Regions from separate parts of the Nitrosococcus halophilus Nc 4 genome, predicted to be linked through region 1. Evidence: predicted binding sites of a transcription regulator. Region 1 holds the regulator's gene; the other holds the start of a gene.

Evidence for each region. Region 1 encodes sigma-54, which starts transcription at its own class of promoters, with help from an activator protein. Its sites were predicted from a motif close to TGGCANGNTNCNTGCTT; they were not measured.
Region 2: the regulator sigma-54 is predicted to act here: its motif matches at 2,138-2,154, upstream of flgB (flagellar basal body rod protein FlgB).

What each region holds. Positions count from the first base shown of each region.
Region 1 covers NC_013960.1:328,695-332,067, reverse strand. The annotation lists gene lptA (lipopolysaccharide transport periplasmic protein LptA) at 1-562, shown strand, start outside; gene lptB (LPS export ABC transporter ATP-binding protein) at 576-1,301, shown strand; gene NHAL_RS01635 (RNA polymerase factor sigma-54) at 1,369-2,817, shown strand; gene hpf (ribosome hibernation-promoting factor, HPF/YfiA family) at 2,844-3,170, shown strand; gene ptsN (PTS IIA-like nitrogen regulatory protein PtsN) at 3,184-3,373, shown strand, end outside.
Region 2 covers NC_013960.1:2,395,998-2,399,370, reverse strand. The annotation lists gene flgE (flagellar hook protein FlgE) at 1-548, opposite strand, end outside; gene NHAL_RS11300 (flagellar hook assembly protein FlgD) at 573-1,253, opposite strand; gene flgC (flagellar basal body rod protein FlgC) at 1,276-1,689, opposite strand; gene flgB (flagellar basal body rod protein FlgB) at 1,694-2,095, opposite strand; gene NHAL_RS11285 (SDR family NAD(P)-dependent oxidoreductase) at 2,407-3,264, shown strand; gene NHAL_RS11280 (SirB2 family protein) at 3,309-3,373, opposite strand, start outside.

The DNA of each region.
Region 1 (3,373 bases):
ACCCGCCTGGTATCGGCAACGACCCGACAATAGCGATGAAGATATCCGGGCTAAAGCGCTGCGGATGGAATATCACGCCAACACGGCAACCATTTATCTTTTACAAAAGGCTCATGTCTGGCAGGGTGCCAATGAATTTACCGGTGATCGTATCGTCTACGAAACAGAACATGACATTGTGAGGGGGGAAGGCTCCAAGACGGGGGATGGCCGAGTCCACGTTACGATCCGTCCTGACAACAGTAATACTCCCGGCAGTGAACCTACTCCTGAAAGCTCAACCCCCATCCCGGCAGAGCCAGAGCCCCCGGAAAATCAAGAAGGTGATAACCAGGCGCTCAATCCTGAATTAGCCCATGGGCGAACCACAACTTGGCTAAACTTACGCACCGGTCCCGACACCGATTACAGCAAAGCAGCCCTCCTCCCGCCCCGAACGCCCATCACCATCTTAGAACGACAAGCGGAATGGCTACATATCTCCACACTTGCCGAAGGCGAATCAATAGAAGGTTGGGTCCATGCCGACTTTATTCGCTTGCTAAATGGGCACGGGGAATAAATCCTATTACCCCATGAGCAGGCTATCAGCCTATCATCTTGCCAAATGCTACCAATCCCGCTGGGTGGTCAGGGATGTTTCTCTAGAACTCTCAAGCGGCGAGGTCGTGGGCCTACTCGGCCCCAATGGCGCCGGTAAGACAACCTGTTTCTACATGCTAGTGGGCTTAATTTCAATCGACAAAGGCCTCATATCCCTAGATCACCACGAGATCACCCGCTACCCCATTCACCGCCGGGCCCGTTTAGGGATCAGCTATCTACCCCAAGAGGCCTCGGTTTTCCGGAAGCTGACCGTAGCCGAAAATATTATGGCCATTGCAGAAACCCGGAGCGATCTGACAAAACCGGCTCGCCGACAACTAGTGGACGAGCTGTTGCATGAACTCAATATTACCCATGTGAAAAATACCTTGGGGATGAGCCTCTCCGGCGGAGAACGGCGACGGGTTGAAATTGCCCGCGCCCTGGCAGTAGAACCGCAATTTATACTATTAGACGAGCCTTTTGCCGGAGTAGACCCTATTTCGGTGCTAGACATCCAGGGTATCATCCGGCAACTGACGGAACGGGGGATCGGGGTCTTAATTACCGACCACAATGTCCGGGAAACCCTAGGAATCTGTCAGTATGCTTATATTGTGAATGAAGGCGAAGTCATCGCCAAAGGTCAACCTCAGGAAATTCTGAACAATGAACGAGTAAAGGAAGTTTATTTGGGGTACAATTTTCATCTTTAATAGCTATCATGGCATGTTTATTGCTGTCTATAATAAATAGTAATCCAATAGCAAGTAGAGCTCAGGTATGAAAACCTCTCTCCAACTACGCCTTGGGCAACAACTCACGATGACGCCCCAGTTGCAACAAGCCATTCGCCTGTTGCAGCTCTCGTCCTTGGAATTACAAACGGAAATCCAACAGGCGCTAGAATCAAATCCACTGCTTGAGCAAAGTGAAAGCGAAGAGGGGCAGGAATCTTTAGATACCGATGAAGTAAGGGAAGCCATTACCCCTGAGGGCAATGAATTAAATGCCTCACTGGGCGAGGCAATCCCCGACGAATTGCCGGTAGATAGCAGTTGGAACGATATCTATGACAGCTTACCGCTGCCCGCTGCTTCTGGAGATGAATCCCTACCCGATCTGGAAAACCAAGGCAATCGGGAAGAAACCTTACAAGAACACTTGCTCTGGCAGGCCCGTTTGGTAGCGACTAACGAGAAAGATCTCGCCATTGCCACCGCCATCATCGATTCGATTAATGAAGAAGGCTATTTGTGCAGCACCCTTGAGGAGATACAGCAAAGCCTAGGAGAGGACATTGAGGTTGAGCCTGGGGAAGTGGAAGTCATGTTGCATCAAATACAAAATTTCGACCCTCCTGGTGCCGGGGCTCGTGACTTAGGCGAGTGCCTGCTGTTACAGCTGAAACAATACCCCCCGGGCACCCCCTGGCTAGAAGAAGCAACGCTGTTGTTGTCCCAACATATCGCCACACTGGGTAAACGGGACTATGCCCAATTGATGCGGGCAATGAAACTCTCGGAACAAGAATTAGGGGCAACTATCCACCTGATCCAATCCCTCAACCCACGGCCAGGGACCCAAATACAACCCAGTAAAACCGAATACGTAGTACCTGATGTCTATGTCACCAAGCAAAGTAACAGTTGGCATGTTGAACTTAATCCTGATATCGCGCCACGTCTGCGGGTCAATACCCAGTATGCCAGCCTAATCCGGCGGGCTGATGATAGCCTCACCAACAGCTATCTCAAAAACCAGCTCCAAGAAGCTCGCTGGTTCCTTAAAAGTTTACATAGCCGCAATGAAACATTGCTCAAAGTTGCTTGCTGCATTGTGGAGTGCCAGCAGGGATTTCTTGAACACGGCGAAGAAGCCATGCGCCCTTTAGTGCTCCACGATATTGCAGAAGCCGTCTCCATGCATGAATCCACCATCTCTCGGGTCACGACCAACAAATATATGCATACCCCCCGAGGAATCTATGAGCTAAAATACTTTTTTTCCAGCCATGTGGCTACCAACAGTGGCGGAGAGTGTTCCGCAACTGCCATCCGTGCCCTTATCAAGAAGCTGATTGCTGGGGAAGAGCCCCGCAAACCCCTAAGCGATAGCAAAATCGCGCAAATCTTATCCGAACAAGGAATTAAAGTGGCACGGCGTACCATCGCCAAGTATCGGGAAAACTTGAATATCCCCCCTTCCAATGAACGAAAAAGATTGATCTAAAACGCAAAATAATTAAGGAGCAACCCATGCAAGTGAATCTCACTGGCCATCACGTTGAAATCACTCAAGCCCTGCGGAGCTATGTGGAAAATAAGTGCGAGCGCCTAGAACGCCACTTTGATCAATTGACTAATATTCACGTCGTCCTTAGTGTTGAAAAAAAGAGGCAGAAAGCTGAAGCAACACTGCATGTCAGCAAAGCCAATGTATTTGCCTCCGCCGAAGACGAGGACATGTATGCCGCCATTGACGATCTAGTGGACAAATTAGATCGGCAGATTAAAAAGCACCGGGAGAAACTGACCGACCACCGCCGTAGTGAGGGGGTAATGAAAAAGCAGCAGCAAGGATAGATTAACCAAAGCCATGCAGATTACCGAGCTCCTCATCCCAGAACAAATCGCTGTGGGTGCCGTTGCAGGCAGCAAAAAACGGGTGCTAGAGCGGCTCAGCGAGTTGCTTGCCCGGGGCACGGATGACCTGGACTCGACGGATGTTTTCGATTGCCTACTTGCCAGGGAACGTCTTGGCAGCACCGGTCTTGGGGATGGGATCG
Region 2 (3,373 bases), 2.0 Mb from region 1:
AAAGGATCGAAATTGGCCGGGTCCAGAGAAGCCGCATCCGCAGGCAGATTAGCCCCTATACTAACTTGGCTGGTTGCTTGGGGAGTACCCGCCGAGGTGGGAAGCCGCACCGGCTGGGAGCTTTCCAAACTCGATGCGGTAACGGTGCCGTCCTGGTTGACGGGATAAGTGCGCAAAAACTGACCCGCGCCATTAACCACATAGCCATCCTTATTGATACTAAAGGCACCTGCCCGGGAATAGACCAATTCATTGTTGGTTAAGTTGGGGGACAAAGCAAAAAACCCCCGACCACTAACCGCCAGATCCAGAATGTTTTGCGTGAAGTCTAAATTTCCCTGATCAAACTGCTGGGCTGCCCGGTTGAGCAGAACACCACTGCCCACCGCCGTCTTCGGGCTACCGAAAGAGGAAACGGCAAAAATATCGGCAAATTCGGCCCGCGACCTTTTAAAACCCGTAGTGTTGGCATTGGCGATATTATTTGAGACCACATCCAGATCAGAGGATGCGGCATTCAGACCACTAAGCGAAGTATTAAACGACATAACATTTCTCCTCGGCCCAAGACCCTATAAAATTTGTTCCACTTGACCAAAAGGCACCGACCCCTGCCCCGCCAGATTGAGCGTCAACCCCTCGCCCCCTTCCCCGATAACCACGCTGTCCACCCGCGCTACCGTAAATGAAGGCAAGGCTTGGGGGCTGCCATCGACCACTCCTTCCACCTTGAATTGATAAAGCCCAGGCGCGGCTGAGGTCCCATCCTCCTTGAAGCCATCCCAGGCAAAGTGAACGGTTCCGCTTTGGCCTGCTCCCAGATCTAAGGACCGGACCAACTGGCCGGATTGATCAAAAATTTTCAATTGCAGGCTGCTTGCTTCTGAAGGCAACTTGACAGCTCCCCGCAAAGAGCCCTCCGCCTCCAGCGCACCGAACTCCGAAGGCACTAATACCGAGCGGCCAACTAAACCCGAAGCTTGCAGCGCTTGATTGGACTGCATGGAACCGCTGAGTTCTTTAAAGGAGTTTTGTAGATCTTGAATTCCACTCACCGTCCCAAACTGAGCCATCTGGCCAAGGAAGGTGCTATTATCCATGGGCTCAAAAGGGTCCTGATGATTAAGCTGGGTGGTCATTAATTTCAGAAATTGCTCTAACCCCAATTCGGTGTTTTGAGGCTTTTTATCGGGTGGTCGGGTCAGCCCTAATTCTTTATAAATATCCAGGTTGGAATGGGTGGCGGTAACCATTATTTGATGCTTTCCCTATCCGCTATTCACCCAATTGCAGGGTGCGTAACAGTAACTGTTTGGAAGTATTGGCAACCTCCACGCTGTTCTGATAACTGCGTGAAGCCGAAATCATATTGGCCATTTCCTCAATGGGATTCACATTAGGATGAAAAATGTATCCTGCCTCGTTGGCCATGGGGTGATCAGGAGCATACTCCTGCTGTAGCGGAGCCTTGCTCTCCACCACTCCCAACACTTGCACCCCTCCTGTAGCCTCCTCTTGATTAAAATCATTCAACACAGTAGCAAATACCGGATGGCGGGCCCGATAAGTCTGATTTACGCTACTGCTGACACTATCGGCATTGGCGAGATTGCTGGCGGTAGTATTCAGCCGCAAGGTTTGGGCACTCATCGCAGTGCCCGAAATATCGATGATGTTGAACAACGACATGGCGCTACTCTCCCTTCAGGGCCGACTGCAATCCTTTAAAGCTGCCACTCAGGAAGTGGAGGCTGGCTTGATATTGGAGCGCATTCTGCATGAATTTTCCGTGCTCCACCTGGCTATCCACCGTATTGCCGTCGATGGAAGCTTGCAGGGGAAGGCGATAAAGGGCCTCTCCTCCAGGGGGATGCCCTGCCGCAGAAGGCAAATGCCTCCCATGGGTGACTTGCAGTGGCAGGGCTGCTCCCTGGCCCTGAGCCTGCTGCAGGGCCGTTTTAAAATCGATATCCCTTGCCTTATAGCCCGGCGTATCAGCATTAGCGAGATTGGCTGCCAATAATTCGGCGCGCCGAGACCAAAGGCTCAAAGCATAAGGATGAATTCCCAATGCCGAATCAAAGGAAATAGACATAACTCACTCCCGGCAATCAATAAACTGAATTACCCTAAAGATAGGCAAGGGTTATGCCACCTAGGAGTAGTGCTAAAAATCAGATAGATAGAAACTAAAGGCTTACCGACAGGCTACCCTCACCCGGCAAATAATTGCCGCAGGCGGCAATAGCGCTTGCCTTGTCATCCTGGCATACTTTGTTGCCTGGGCCCCAGAGACCGGGTTGAGATGGGTGCAGTTTGCCTCTGGTGAGGTGGACGTAATGGCGCAGACTAGGTTGCAAGCGACGATTAAGTTAACATACAAGAAAAACTACGCTGTAAGCACTTATGATCCAGAATTTTGCTTCTAAATCCGTGTTGGTGACGGGTTGCTCTAGCGGCATTGGTCGCTGCGTTGCCAAGGGATTACAAACCCGCGGTTATCGTGTCTTCGCCACGGCACGCCAAACCCAAGATCTTGAAGAACTCACGGCTGAGGGCCTAGAAGCCATTCCCCTTGAACTCAGCGATGATGCCTCCATTGCTAATACAGTGGACACCGTTCTGGAACGAACGGAGGGACAACTTTATGCCCTGTTCAATAATGCAGCTTACGGCCAGCCGGGTGCCGTGGAAGATTTACGCCGGGAAGTATTGCGGGCCCAATTAGAAACCAATACCCTAGGGACTCAGGAATTGACCAACCGCCTGATCCCCGCCATGCGCAATCAAGGTGCGGGCCGCATCATTTATAACAGTTCTGTGCTCGGCTTTATCGCCTTGCCCTTTCGCGGAGCTTATAACGCCAGCAAATATGCTTTGGAAGCCTTAGCAGACACCCTTCGCCTAGAGCTTTATGGAAGCGGAATTAGGGTCTCTGTTATTGAGCCCGGACCCATCAGCAGCCAATTCCGCCACAACTCATACCGGAAGTACCTGGAAAACATCGACCCTGAACACAGCGCTCACCGCCAAACCTATCGCGCTATGGAGCAACGCCTAAAAAAACGCGGGCCCGCCGTCCCCTTTACCCTTCCCCCTGAGTCCGTACTCAAAAAAGTCATCCATGCTCTAGAATCACCGCGGCCCCGAGCACGCTATTATGTCACTGTTCCTACTCATGTTTTTGCCGCCCTGAAACGCCTGCTTCCCCATACCGCCATGGACTGGGTACTTCACCGAGTTTCTCATAACGAAAACCGATAACTATGGCGCCATTGGATGCCCCGCACAGGAAACCTTCAAACCCATTAACCCCATGGAAAAGGAACCTTGCCGCGGGCGACCCAAACCATATAACCAAATAGGGCCAGGG